DNA from 2 places in the Rahnella variigena genome. Region 2 is predicted to be linked to the other one. Evidence: predicted binding sites of a transcription regulator. Region 2 holds the regulator's gene; the other holds the start of a gene.

Region 1 (7,384 bases), on a different contig from region 2:
GTGCTGCATATGATCACGCCTTATGTGGTACCGGGTGTCACGACCAATGAACTGGACCGCATCTGCCACGATTTTATCGTCAACGAATTACAGGCGATCCCGGCAAATATCGGTTATCACGGCTATCAGAAAACCACCTGCACCTCCGTCAACCATGTGATTTGCCACGGTATTCCTTCCGATAAAGCGCTGAAGAAAGGCGATATCGTGAACATCGACGTGGCGCTGATCAAAGATGGCTGGTACGGCGACACCAGCCGCATGTATTACGCCGGTGAGCCGAGCATTATGGCTCGCCGTCTGGTGGATACCACCTTTGAAGCAATGATGGCCGGTATCGAAGTGGTGCGTCCCGGCGCAACCCTCGGTGATGTGGGTCATGCCATTGCCTCGGTAGCGAAGCGCGAAGGGTTTTCCATCGTAGAAGAATACTGCGGTCACGGCATCGGCATGGGTTATCACGAAGATCCGCAGGTGCTGCATTACGGTGAAAAAGGCCGCGGACTGGTGTTGCAGGAAGGCATGTTATTCACCATCGAACCGATGCTGAACGCCGGTAAAAAGCAGAATAAAGTGCTGCCCGACGGCTGGACGGTGGTGACTAAAGATCATTCGTTGTCCGCACAATGGGAACATATGATTGCGGTGACAAAAGATGGCTATGAAATATTGACCCCATGGCCTGAAGAGAACTGATTTTCCGTGATATTTCCTGAACGTATAAAGCCTCCGGTCGGAGGCTTTATAGTTTTTGATAATCCGTTTAGCTGCGCTCAATTTCTTTGGTCGCGCGGTCTAACGCATCGGTGATTTTATACAGCGTTTCCTGCCCGATCGGACCTTTCGCCAGCCGCAAATTGAGCGCCATGCGCATATTGTTAATCGCCCGCTGCATTTCCGGAATACTGCGGTTATTCGATAAAATCGCCAGTGAATGCAGTTTTTCCGTCACTGAACCGAGCAAATCACCCTGCTCTGCCAGCGACTGCGTGCCTTCCGGCGTAATCGAATATTGTTTCTTGCCGCCCTCTTCCTGTTTTGCCGTTACCAGACCCTGTTCTTCCAGGAAGGTCAGGTTCGGATAAATGATACTGGCGCTCGGCGTGTATTCGCCTTTGGAGAGTTCTTCGATGGCTTTGATCAGTTCATAACCGTGAGCGGAACGTTGCTGTAAAAAATGCAGCATCAGCAGACGGATATCACCCGTTTCAAACATCCTTTCGCGACGGTGTTTATGATTCATCATCGTTACTTGTTGTGCCAGTAAGCGACACAACGCACCAGATTGGCGTCCAGTCCGCGATTTTCGACGAAGTAATCATTCAGCCCTTTAACAAATTTCCCCTCGCCGGTCGCCCAGATGTAGTAATCACTTTCCGGCAAAGAAATGCTTTTCAGTTTTTTAACTGCCGCGTCATCTTCCTGATAACCGTTTTGTTCTTCACTGACAACCCATTCGATGTCGAACTCTTTTTCATCGTCTAAGTAGCTAACGCAACTGACATCTTTCACTTTGACCAGCACGGTCACTTTCGCGGCAGACGCGGGCTGTTTCAGCTCGCGCAAACGGCGCTTCACCGCCGGAAGACCGGTTTCATCGCAGACATACAACTGCCATGCGTAAGTGGTCGGGATAATCAGTGAACCGCGCGGTCCGCCGATGATCAGTTTATCGCCCGGCTTCGCGCCAGCCGCCCATTCACTGGCGACACCGCCATCGTGAAGATAGAAATCCAGCGTCAGTTCGTTGGCTTGTGCATCGAAATGCAGCGGCGTGTATTCGCGGTTAAGCGGACGCGGCCCTTCGCCCCAGACAATGCCTTCGTCGGTCGCGGTCGGCGGCGTGATCACATCACCGGGATTTGCCGGGAAAAACAGTTTGATGTGGTCATCAAAACCACGCGAGTTAAAACCTTTCAGATCGTCGCCGTTCAACACGATACGCTGAAAACAGCCAGCCACGTTTTCGCTGCTTTTGACGGTGATATGACGGAAAACCAGGTCGTTTTTGACGCGGACAGGCAAGTTTACGGCAGGGGTTTCGTTGCGATGTTGAGTCATCACGTTTTCTCTTTTTAAGTAAGGTTGAACGAAAGATATATCTTAGGAATATTTTCCGCAACCCTGAAAAACGTAAGGACACAGGCATCATCCCCCGCACTTTTGATCTCGCGGTAGTTCATTCTGAGCCACACATTGCAAAGATTTCGTTAAGAAGCCCATTTTTATTTATCAATTTGTTGATAACAATTCTCAGTATCATTATCATTCGCACCAAGCCGAAGTGGGTAAGGACGTCAAATAAACCCATATTTTATAAGGACAAGGGCTTTTTACGGAAGAATTGAAAGCAGATGACCAGCGCGTCTGATTTGTCGAAAGGCAGTAAATGCGAGCAGAACTTTTAAAAAATAGTGCAGGGCTAAAAACAAATGTTCAAATCCTTTACACAGCAGGGTTTGGTGAAAAACGTCATTTTCATGGGGACGATTCTCACCACCACCTTTAACGTAAATGCAGCACAAGCGGTTAAAGACACCACCGATCTGGCAGCCAATAAAACGCCAGCTTCTGAAGCCATCAGGAAAAAACCGGTGGTGCGTACTGCGCAGGATCTGGCGCAGAACAATGAAGAAGTGATGACGGTTACCGAAACGATACCGGATAAAAAACCGGGCTCGAAAACCACTATCACCGCAGCAGAAATGCAGCAAAAAGGCGGCAATGATTTCGGCACTATCATGCGTTATGAGCCCCTGATCACCGCAACCGGCTCCAGCGGCGGTTCCGGCAACGGCAAAAGCGGCTTCGACCGTAACGGTTATACCGGCTATAACATCCGTGGTCTGGAAAGCAACCGCGTCGGCATCGATGTCGACGGCATTCCACAGCCAAGCGCCACCGGCCGCAGCTACGCAAGCCGCGCGGGTCTGGGCACCTCCGGTATTGGCCGTGATTACATCGATCCTTACATTTACGGCCAGGTAGATATCGAATCCGGCGCCACCTCCGCTGATCGCGCCAACACCTCAATCGGCGGTGCCGTTTCCTTCCTGCCAAAATCTGCCGATGATTATCTGCGTCCGGGCAAGGAAACCTATTTCGGTTACCAGTCTGATTATGATTCTTCCGACCGCTCCTGGCACAACGGCATCACCGCCGCCGCAGGTGATGAAACCCTGCGTGGTCTGATCGCCATCAGCCGCCGCGACGGCCAGGAAACCAGCAATAACAGCGGAACGCACGATGCGTATCCGGCTAACTGGCACTCCGACGCAGTCATGACATCCGTTATCTGGCAGCCAAATGACGAACATAAAGTCACCGGTACGCTCGATTATTACGAAAAAGTAAACCATACCCATTACGATGCGTGGAACAGCTCAGGCAGCGCCATTCTCGGCACCGCACAGCAGCAAAGTAACACCCGCCGCTGGGGCGCGACGCTGAAAGACGAATGGACACCGTTCAACGATTACGTCGATGCTATTGTTTCGAAAGTGTATTACCAGTACACGCAGGCGCACGACAATACCTACATGCCGAACGCCAGTAAGCAGATGATGAACGTCTATTCCAACTATGACGTCAACACTTTCGGCGGGGAAACCAGCTGGCTGAAAACGCTGGGTCGTCATGAGCTGAGCGCCGGTATCAACGGTCGTATGTCCAACACTGAACGTCCGTTCCGTGAAAGCCCGGAGCAAAGCGTTTACACCACTATCATGCAGCCGGAAGCGAACAGCCGTTCTTATATTCTCGGCGGCTTCCTGCAGGACACCATGAAGTTTGACCTTGATGGCCATGACTTCTCCATCGTGCCTGCTGTGCGTGTGGCGTATCAGAACACCAAAGCGAAAGATCTGTCTGACTTGTCCAACAGCACCGTCTCTGAAGGCCAGGTTTCTACCCTATATGGCAAAGCCAATTCCGATACGCAATTTCTGCCGTCCCTGGCGTTCACCTATGACATCACGCCTAAGCTGATGACTTACCTGCAATATCGTCGTGGTGCGCAATTCCCGGATGCCAGCCAGCTTTACGGTTCCTGGAACCTCGGTTCTTCTTATGCCGGTTCTCAGCAATACGCGCTGATCGGCAACACGGATTTGAAAACCGAGACCAGCAATAACTTCGAATGGGGTATGAAAGGTGAAGCGACTGAAGGTGTAACCTTCAAGACTTCCGTTTTCTACAACACCTACAAAAACTTTATTGCCAACACCCGCTACAGCCGTGCTGCCAACCCGGGCATGTTCACCAATGTGCCCTCCAATATTTATACGATTTATCAGGCCGAAAACCGCGATGAAGCGTTTATCTATGGTGGCGATCTGAGCACCAAAATTAACTACGGTACCTGGTTCAGCAGCGTTGACGGTCTGAGCACCACCTTCGCACTGGGTTATGCCAAAGGTGAATCGAAATCCAGCTACGATGGCGACAAGTATGTGGATCTCGACAGCGTGCCGCCAATGAAATTTGTCGCTGGCGTGGCGTGGGATGATCCATCCGGCGTGTACGGTACTGCGCTGACCGCGACTTTCGTCAAAGGTAAAAAAGCCGAAGCGACAAACCGTCAGAGCTACACCAACGCCGGTACGCCAATCACGGGTTCCACCACCGAATACATGAACGTACCGGGCTACGGTATGGTTGATGCAACGGCGTACTGGAAAGTCGCGAAGAACGTGAAACTCAGCGGTGGTGTTTACAACATCACCGACCGCAAATACTGGGATTACCTGAGCAGCCGTACTCTGACTGATACCACTAATCAGGATGAATACAACAAGGCACTGGCCGTGATGCCAGGTCGCAGCTTCCAGCTGGGCGTCAATGTTGATTTCTAACATCAGACGGTAAACACAGCCGTTTAATCACAACAGCGTCATGTGCAAACATGGCGCTTTTTTATTTCCTTAATAACGCCGCTATTCGCTGAACAGCTCTTTGAGGATCTGCGTCAGCCAGTCAAACACCAGCCGTACGCGGGCGGGTAGCAGAGGCTGATGGGGGCGGAAAATTGCCAGGGCCAGGCCCGTCCGGAGTTACTGTTATTCAGCGCGCTGAGCGGGTAATTAAATTGCAGGTCACGTAAAGACTCCGGGACACCCGGTCGGCAGCCATTCGATATTCAGGTGCGGATAATCTCGCAAATGCTTAAGTAAACGCCGCAAAATTTCCTGATTTTCAAACAAAGGTTGAAGGGTAATGCGCACGCTGCCCGACAGCTCCTGCCCCTGATGATTTTTGTGTTCGGTAAAAAGGCTCTCACTTTGCGGCATTAGCTGAACGTGCCGCGCTGCTTGCGGAAAAGCAATGATTACGTAAAATGAATGAACGATCATTCATTTTTATAGTGGTAATTTCACACAAATCAATCCATTGCTCAAACAAGACAGGCAAATTATGACCAGTAAAACACTCAGATTATTATTTCCTCAATGGCAAGGTGGCAATAATCCCCCCTATCATCTTGGCTCGCTTCTTCTCTCGTATCTTTCACCCGAATCGGATGGTCCTGTTGAGTCTGTTCCGGTCGATGAGCCCACAACGGAGCCATTGGTTGAGGTGGACGGCATTAACGCTAAACCTCAAATTATCAGGCAACTCAAGGATGCAGCCGCTCTGATTGAGAAACATGATCCCGATTCAATTGTCGTATTTGGCGGCGATTGCCTGGTATCACTGGCACCTTTTTCACATCTGCTCAATAAATACGGTGATAGACTCGGTGTGCTCTGGATTGACTCCCATCCCGACGTACAGACTGCAAAACAATATCCAAACGCCCATGCTCATGTTCTGGGAGCACTGATTGGAACAGGTGATAAAGACTTGCTTGCTCATGTGGCCACCAGACTCAATCCCTCAAAAATAATGATTGCCGGTATCCACGATCCACTGACTTATGAAGCGGAATACCTTGCTCATCATAACATTGCGACTATCGGTCCTGAACAAATCAAAGACGACGGGAAAGACGTTATTGAGTGGATTAAAAAGGAAAATATTGAATATCTGGCGATACACATTGATCTGGACGTTCTCGATCCATCACTTTTCCGTTCTGTTCTTTTCGCAAGGCCTGGCAGAGGAGAGCATGACTTTGGTGACGTGGCAGAAGGCAAACTGACTATTGAAAATGTACTCAACCTGATAGCTCAGGCTAACTCAAAAGCACAACCTGTTGGCCTGACGATCGCTGAACATTTGCCCTGGGATATGCTGAACCTCAAGAATATGCTCAGTGCGTTACCGCTTATAAAGTAACATCGGATTGAGGGAGCCAGGCTACAGCGTTCTACCCTGGCTCCTATTATAAAAGAGCGTTAAAGTTGGGCACCAGATTAAACGTAATAGTCGACATGTTAAAGAAAACTGAAACCTACCATAAGCTGATTACCGCTGCTGCAGCCTGCTTTGCAGAAAAAGGCTTTAGTGCGACAAGCGTGCGTGAAATTTCCATCCGGGCTGGGATCAGCCAGGGAGCAATGTACACGTATTTCAAGAGCAAAGATGACCTCATCAAGGCAATCGTTCTTGAGGAGCAGAATTCAGCGTTGATAGGCCATAACACTCCATCTGGCGGTACTTATTTCGACCGCCTTTGTACGCAGGTTACTTCATGCATAAGCGATGTAGGTTACCCAGTCACGCATCGACTGTGGGTTGAAATCATTGCGGAATCTGCACGGAACCCTGAATTGCAAAAAACGTATATATCCAGTGATATCATCATGCGGAAAAGTATTGCAGGGATTATCACAGAAGGTATTGCGGCGGGAGAGTTTCGCCGGAACATTAACCTGGAGGAAATCACGATTATACTTTTTGCCTTTATTGACGGTTTAATCGCACGTAAAGCCATAAATGCGTCCTTCTCGATCAGCCATGACCTGCCAATGTTTTTTGAGCTGATGTCAAAATTATTGAATTAGTGCTAACCAGATTTAGTCAACATGATGGCCCACGAATCGTTAATGTCCGCTGATCGCTCTCAGCAGACCTTCAGCGCCAGATACTTGTATGCTGTGTGCCAAAAGCGGAAGTTGGTAAGCCTTGGTTCAATTGAGCATGAGTGAGTGCTAATGGATACTTGTCGTGGATGTGGAACGTTGGCTCGTTACCAATAGACAAACCTCCACGCCAGGAATTATTTTATAAGTAAGAAATATTAATCCAAAAAACCTGGTCAATAAATGCGCCGTAAAAATGTGAACGATTATCAAGCTTTTATCGCAGTTGCCCGTGAAAAAAGTTTCACAAAAGCGGCCGCTCAGTTAGGTGTCTCGCAGTCGGCACTGAGCTACACGGTAAGGACTCTTGAAGCAGATCTTGGCCTTCGCCTTCTTACCCGTACCACGCGTAGCGTTTCTGT
Region 2 (7,384 bases):
TGCGTTTTTTTTATGTCTGCTATTTCTGTCTGCTGGTAATGACATGTGCATGGTGATTTTGTTTTTCATCGCGAATTAATGTGTTTTTGATGTTTACTTTTAAACCCTGTTTTTTGTGTGCTGAAACGTTTAAATGAACGCTTAAAACTATCAATTCACTGATTATGTTATTTATTTTAGTTACTCCTCCGCTTAACTCTTTCCTATGGCATTTTGTTACACTTTTTCATCTTTATGTGCACTTTGTCATACTTCAGCGATCAATGAGTAATTACTCATTGATAATTCGCGTCGCGAAAAATACTCTTGAACGTGATTTAACCGGTTACGCCTTTGGCGGCCGCTTTTAATACCCGTTTGGGTTTTGTTGGTATTTTTTAGTCAAAGATGAGGAATTTCTATGCACAAGCACCTTAACAGGGGCAGGGGATCGGCTTACCTGAAACCTGCACTATATTCTCTTGCCGGCACCTTATTGGGTGGCGGAATGATGTTTTCTGAAGATGCCAAAGCGGCAGGTTTTATTGATGATTCGACGCTGACCGGCGGTGTGTATTACTGGCAGCGTGAGCGTGACCGCAAGGACATGGATCCGGCGAGCGACAACTACAAAGACTACACAACCAACCTTTCACATTCTACCGCTAACCTGAATCTCGATTTTTCTTCCGGCTATGCCTGGGACATGTTTGGTATTGATATCGCAGCCTTTACGGCGATAGAAATGGCCGAAAGCAGCGAAAGCGGACATCCCAACGAAATCGCTTTCTCCAACAGCAACCGTGCTTACGACGAAGATTACTCCGGCGATAAAAGTGGGGTCAGCCTGTACAAAGCCGCCGGTAAATTTAAATACGGCGGATTCTGGGGGCATGCCGGTTACATCCAGCCAACGGGCCAGACACTGATTGCACCGCACTGGAGCTTCATGCCGGGAACTTACCGCGGTGCGGAAGCGGGCTACAAGCACGATTTCGGTGATCCGGGAGAGTTGAGTTTCTCCTACATGTGGGCGGATGAATATAAATCTCCGTGGCATCTGGAAATGGATGATTTCCGCCAGAACGATAAGAAAACGGGCGTTTCATACATCCACTCTCTTGGAGCGAAATACGACTTCAAAAACGACTTTGTGCTGGAAGGCGCTTTTGGTCAGGCTGAAAGTTACGTCGATCAGTATTTTGCCAAAGCGTCTTACAAAATCGATCTGATGGGCAATCCGCTGACCACCAGCTACCAGTTCTACGGTGCGGAAGATCGCATCAGCAATAAGAACGATCCGAACAGCTTGTATGACGGGATGGCCTGGTTGCAGGCGCTGACTTTCGGTTACACCACCGGTCAGTTTAACTGGCGGCTGGAAGGTACGATGGTCAAAGCGGAAGGTAATCAGGGCTACTTCCTGCAACGTATGACCCCGACGTATTCCTCCTCCAACGGTCGTCTTGACGTGTGGTGGGATAACCGTTCGGACTTCAACGCCAACGGCGAGAAAGCGGTGTACGCCGGCGTACTTTACGATCTGGCGAAATGGGATCTGCCGGGCTTTGCCGTCGGGGGTTCTTACGTTTACGCGTGGGACGCCAAACCGAGTACCAACGCCGCTTATGACCAGAGCCAGCGTCTGAAAGAGAGCGCCTGGAGCCTGGATGCGCTTTACACCATTCAGGAAGGCCGCGCGAAGGGGACACTGTTCAAACTGCATTACACCCAGTACGACAACCACTCGGATATTCCGAGCTGGGGCGGGGGTTACGGCAACATATTCCAGGATGAAAAAGACGTGAAATTCATCGTTATTGCTCCATTCACTATTTTCTGAGGTCGTTATGTCGATGAATAAATTACTGATGATGGCGGTATCGGCTGTTCTGCTGGCAGGCTGTGCGCCTACCGCCGATCAGGCACAGATTTCGCAAACGCGTGAAGACTACCGCACCTGTATTAACTCTTCAGAAGGTAATCCGGACAAACTGGCGACCTGTCAGGTGTTGCTGAACAAGCTGAAACAGGAAAAAGCACACCAGAAATTTGCGGAACAGGAAACAGTTCGCGTGCTGGATTACCAGCGCTGTCTGACGGCGCGCAAAACCGGTGATGGTCAGGCATATGCGGCGGATTGCGGTAAAATCTGGCAGGAAATCACATCCAATAACGCGCCTGCAATGGCGAACTAATAGCAGATTTTTGTAAAAGCCTTAGCTGGCAAAAACATCATTATCAAAAGCGAAACCCCGGCTTGCCGGGGTTTTTTACGTCGGCAAGCGGCGTCTGTGTTCGGGGTGAAGCACAGGCATAAAAAAACCGCTTTCCAGCGGTTAGTTTATTTAGAACATTTGCGACAATCGAAGCTGTGCAAATTAATGCGCAGGTTTGTCATTGTGCAAAGATTCATCTTCACGGCAGTCGCCTGCTTCACAGTGACCGTACAGGTACAGACTGTGGTTGGTCAGTTTGATGCCATGTTTTTTAGCAATCTCACGCTGACGACCTTCAATATATTCGTCACGGAATTCAATCACACGACCGCAATCCAGGCAGATCAGGTGATCGTGGTGATGTTGCTGAGTCAGTTCGAATACGGACTTGCCGCCTTCGAAGTTATGACGGGTGACGATACCAGCATCATCAAACTGGTTCAGAACACGGTATACCGTGGCCAGACCAATTTCTTCGCCCATATCAATCAGTTGCTTGTACAGATCTTCCGCACTAACGTGATGACCTTCCGGCGCTTGCAGCACTTCCAGGATTTTGAGGCGCGGAAGCGTGACTTTTAAGCCGGCTTTCTTCAGTGCGGTGTTGTTGTCAGTCATGCGGATTCAGTCCTGTTACTATGTGCTAATCAAGTTGAGGCATGCAGCCTGTGGCATCGGCGGCACAAAATTGTTCGTTTACTGTTCTTCGTTTAAGGGAAGTGTGCCCATTCTCGTAAACGACAGCCTGTTAATAAAGATCACAAATTGCCTGTCACACTAATAATGCAACGACTTGATCGATAGAAAAAACAGATGAACTCAGTGTACCTTGATACGACCGAAAGTTACAATTTTGTAGCGGTTAAATTGTTAATTTCAGTAATAGTTTGGCCCTTCAATTGTAGAATAAATCCTCAGGGCCAACAGGGTTTTAGCCGATAATTTCTGAAAGGCTGAGTTCTTCTGTGATCTGTTTCACCCACGCATCAACACGTTCAGCGGTCAGTTCCGGCTGACGGTCTTCGTCAATTGCCAGTCCGATGAAGTGCTTATCATCTGCCAGGCCTTTGGATGCTTCAAAGTGGTAACCTTCAGTTGGCCAGTGTCCGACAATCACTGCGCCGCGTGGCTCAATGATATCGCGCACGGTACCCAGTGCATCGCAGAAATACTCGGCATAGTCTTCCTGATCGCCGCAGCCAAACAGGGCAACCAGCTTACCTTCGAAATCTATCTCTTCGAGCGACGGGAAAAAGTCATCCCAGTCACACTGCGCTTCACCGTAATACCAGGTTGGAATTCCGATCAGCAAAATATCGAATTTTTCCAGATCCTCTTTGCTGCTCTTCGCAATGTCATGCACCTCAGCCACATCTTTACCCAATTGTTTCTGGATCATTTTAGCGATGTTTTCGGTGTTACCTGTATCGGATCCAAAGAAGATACCTACAACGGCCATAAGATTATCTAACCTCTTGTTCTAAATGAAGTGCCCTGCATTGCAGGCAATAATAGCGAAGATGATAACAAACTCGCGAGGCGGAGAATATGCTTCTGCTCGCCTTCTTAACTGGGGAATAAGTTTATCGGGCAATATTTTAAAGTGTTATCGCCATCGTGTGCTTATCAACCACAGGGTTCCTGAGGTCATAAGCAAAGTGAAGAAATAAACCGGCTCCTTCCTTAAGTTTACGCATGTCCCGCCGATAGATGATGCGAGAGCAATCTCAACATAATAAAGAAATCGATGCCCGGAGAGGTGTTCAAACATGTCCGGGGGCGTAAGCCTGCTGGTTACCTGTTTTGATTCTCCGCATCCCCGTCAATCCTCAGACCAGAAACAGTCCTGTTTCGAGAGAGGCATATCGTGCAGTTTTTAAAAAATATTACCATCAGGGCCGCTTTATTAACCATTCTTGGCATCTTCTGCGTGATGTGGGCCGGTGTTTCCCTTTATACCGTCACATCACTTGGCACATTAACGCAAAATACCAGGAACAGTACCGAACTGGTCAACAACATGACGCTGATCAGCAAAGGTAACGATCAGTATTTCCGTACCGTGACGCGTCTGAGTCGTGCGGTTGCACAGCTTCAGGCTGACCCGTCAAAGGGCCCTGAAATTTTTGACAGCGCCAAACAATCTCTTGATGGACTGACTCAGGCGCTGGCTGATTTTAAATCAGTACCCCATCCGGGCCTGGAAGAATCAGCCATTCAGGAACTGCAGACCAGCTGGGAAAACCTGCTGACACAGGGCGTTACGCCGTTATTCAATGCTGCCAGCAGTAAGAATATCGACACCTATAACCAGTTAGCCAACACCACGGTTCCGGCGCTGAGCCGCACTTTTGGTTCATCAATGGAAAAAGTCAGCAGCCAGATTTCAGTTGATTTTCAGGCCGCACAAAATGAATCCAATCATCTGACCTACATGAGCAAAGTGATCCAGCTGAGCGCATTTGGTATTGGTTTGCTCCTGTTGCTGCTGACCGACCGCTATCTGGTGATGGCGCTGGTGAAACCGCTGGATAAAATCCGCGATCAGTTCGCGGTGATCGCCAGCGGTGACCTGACGCAGTATATGGAAGAGTTCGGTAAAAACTGCGCCGGTAAACTGATCCCGCTGCTGAATGTGATGCAGGCGAGTCTGGTGAATACGGTGCAGACGATCCGTAACTGTACTAACCATATCTATCAGGGCGCATCGGAAATTTCAGCAGGGAATAATGACTTGTCTTCGCGTACCGAAGAACAGGCTTCTGCTCTGGAAGAAACTGCAGCCAGCATGGAAGAACTGACAGCGACGGTGAAACACAATGCCGATAACGCACATCACGCCAGCCAGCTGGTGATTGAAGCCTCCGGCACAGCGCAGAAGGGCGGAAATATTGTGGCGGACGTGGTCAGTACCATGAAAGACATTTCCGGCAGCTCAAAGAAAATTGCTGAAATTACGTCGGTCATCAACAGCATAGCTTTCCAGACCAACATTCTGGCGCTGAACGCCGCAGTTGAAGCCGCACGTGCGGGCGAACAGGGGCGTGGATTTGCGGTGGTCGCCAGCGAAGTGCGCAATCTGGCACAGCGCAGCGCCCAGGCGGCGAAAGAAATCGAATCCCTGATCAGCGAATCGGTTTCCCGCGTCGACAGCGGTTCTAAACTGGTTGAAAACGCCGGTCTGACGATGAATGAAGTGGTGCGCTCAATTACGCATGTCACGGATATCATGGCGGAAATTGCTTCGGCATCTGATGAGCAAAGCAAAGGCATCGGTCAGGTGGCGGTGGCGATCACTCAGATGGACAGTGTGACGCAGCAGAACGCCTCGCTGGTTGAAGAGGCATCGCAGGCTGCGGTTTCTCTGGAAGAACAGGCTGCATTACTCAACAACGCCGTGGCCACGTTCAAACTCAAAGACAGCGTCACCAACGTGAAGGGACGTCCAGCGAAAGCGGTTTCCGCTCCGTTGCTGCGTCCGGATACCGGGATGGGCGGGTTGCTTTCGGCGAATAGCGCGAAAAGTGCTGAGAACTGGGAAACGTTTTGAGAAGCACGAAGAGAGTGAGCGTTGAATAAGTAAGAAAAAACAAACGGGTAGCCTGAAAAGGTTACCCGTTTTTAATCAGCCTTCATGACCGTTAAGATGTGCCAGCAGCATCTCTTCAATCAGTTCGCTACGACTGATGTTACGTTCTTCAGCCAGCTTATTGAGCGTATCAACAGCATCGGCATTCATTTTCAGCTCAACGCGACGCAGACCGCTCGCTTTATCGCGGCGTAACTGATTGCGCTTGTTGATCCTGAGCTGTTCATCACGGGATAGCGGATTTGTTTTTGGACGCCCCGGACGGCGGTCATCTGCGAACAGATCAATCGTCGTGCGATCCAGTTGTTCTTTTGCCATAGGTAGCGGTACAACCAGGGAAGTTTTTACATCGGAAAACGGCAAGCCGATTCCTGACGAGCGTTTCACACATTTCGGGCTAAGAAACCCTGACCCAATTTACCCCCCGCGACTCAGCCTGAGTGAACGGGGCGGCAAAATTATAGCGCGCAATCATACACTGGCGCGCCTGGGGTTCACAACGCCTGATTGCCCTGATTTCATGATAACTTTCTAAGTTGTGCAGACTTTTTGCACAATTTATCCCCAGGATGTTAAACCTTAGTCCACATCGATGAAACGGTGAACAGCGCGCAGCACGGCCTCAGGTTTTTCCGCGTGAACCCAGTGTCCGGTTCCGGCGACGACATAGGCTTTGGCCTGCGGGAACTGACGGGCGATATCTTCGCGGTAAGCGTCCTGCACATACGGCGACAATCCGCCGCGGATAAATAACGCCGGGTGATCCCACGCCGGTACGTCTTCCCAGCCGGTGATGGTTTCGTATTCACTGAGCAGCACCGGAACGTTAAAGCGCCATTCTCCCTGCTGGAAAGATTTCAGCAGAAACTGAATCACGCCGTCTTCCTTTATATACTCGCGCATACAGGCGGCAGCCGACGTGCGGTCACGTAATCCGGCAGCGGTGACGGCGTTAATCGCGGCAAAAATCTCATCGTGACGGCGCACGCGGTAATCGACCGGCGCGACATCAATGACGATCAGCTTCTCGATACGGTCAGGGATCAGCGCGGTCAGCGCCATCGCTGCTTTGCCGCCCATCGAGTGGCCGATAACAATGATTTTTTGGAAACCCACTTCATCCAGCGTTTCTGCTAAATCCTGCGCCATCGCGGCGTATGACATCTCATCAGAACGCCCGGACTGGCCGTGGTTACGCAAATCGACCTGTAACACTCTATGCTGTTGTTTCAGGTCGCGGCCCAGAACGCCCAGATTATCAAGGGTTCCGAACAGGCCGTGGATTAACAAAACCGGCAGGGCATGGCTGCCAGCGACTTCAGGTTCTTGCAGGCGATAATGTAATTTCATGGCGAAGTTCATACTGATAAACGATTCCATTAGGTTATCATGAGTTGCGGATGATTTTTTAGAACAGAAAGTTTCTGCCAGATGCCTGAGCGGGATTTGACTACCAGAAGCAAGAACAGGCCGGAGCCTGCATGCAGCAAAAACGGGAAGTAGTCTGGTTTTTGCTTCGCGGCGCAATTCCCCTGTTTGTTACTGTGTAGAAATTTGTATAATCCTTTTGAATTAAGTAGAAAAACAGTACTGGATA

What was found. The regulator Fur, encoded in region 2, represses iron uptake genes when iron is present. The targets are predictions, from matches to a motif close to ATAATAATGAGAACNACTATCAA.
Region 1: the regulator Fur is predicted to act here: its motif matches at 2,241-2,263, upstream of CKQ54_RS22425 (TonB-dependent receptor domain-containing protein).

What each region holds. Positions count from the first base shown of each region.
Region 1 covers NZ_NSDJ01000002.1:99,185-106,568, reverse strand. The annotation lists gene map (type I methionyl aminopeptidase) at 1-696, shown strand, start outside; gene CKQ54_RS22435 (PadR family transcriptional regulator) at 764-1,246, opposite strand; gene CKQ54_RS22430 (siderophore-interacting protein) at 1,249-2,061, opposite strand; gene CKQ54_RS22425 (TonB-dependent receptor domain-containing protein) at 2,433-4,853, shown strand; gene CKQ54_RS22420 (hypothetical protein) at 5,094-5,351, opposite strand; gene CKQ54_RS22415 (arginase family protein) at 5,413-6,276, shown strand; gene CKQ54_RS22410 (TetR/AcrR family transcriptional regulator) at 6,372-6,944, shown strand; gene CKQ54_RS22405 (LysR family transcriptional regulator) at 7,206-7,384, shown strand, end outside.
Region 2 covers NZ_NSDJ01000001.1:2,102,222-2,109,605, forward strand. The annotation lists gene chiP (chitoporin ChiP) at 401-1,822, shown strand; gene chiQ (ChiQ/YbfN family lipoprotein) at 1,836-2,177, shown strand; gene fur (ferric iron uptake transcriptional regulator) at 2,361-2,816, opposite strand; gene fldA (flavodoxin FldA) at 3,130-3,657, opposite strand; gene CKQ54_RS09700 (methyl-accepting chemotaxis protein) at 4,066-5,748, shown strand; gene ybfE (LexA regulated protein) at 5,824-6,105, opposite strand; gene ybfF (esterase) at 6,367-7,149, opposite strand.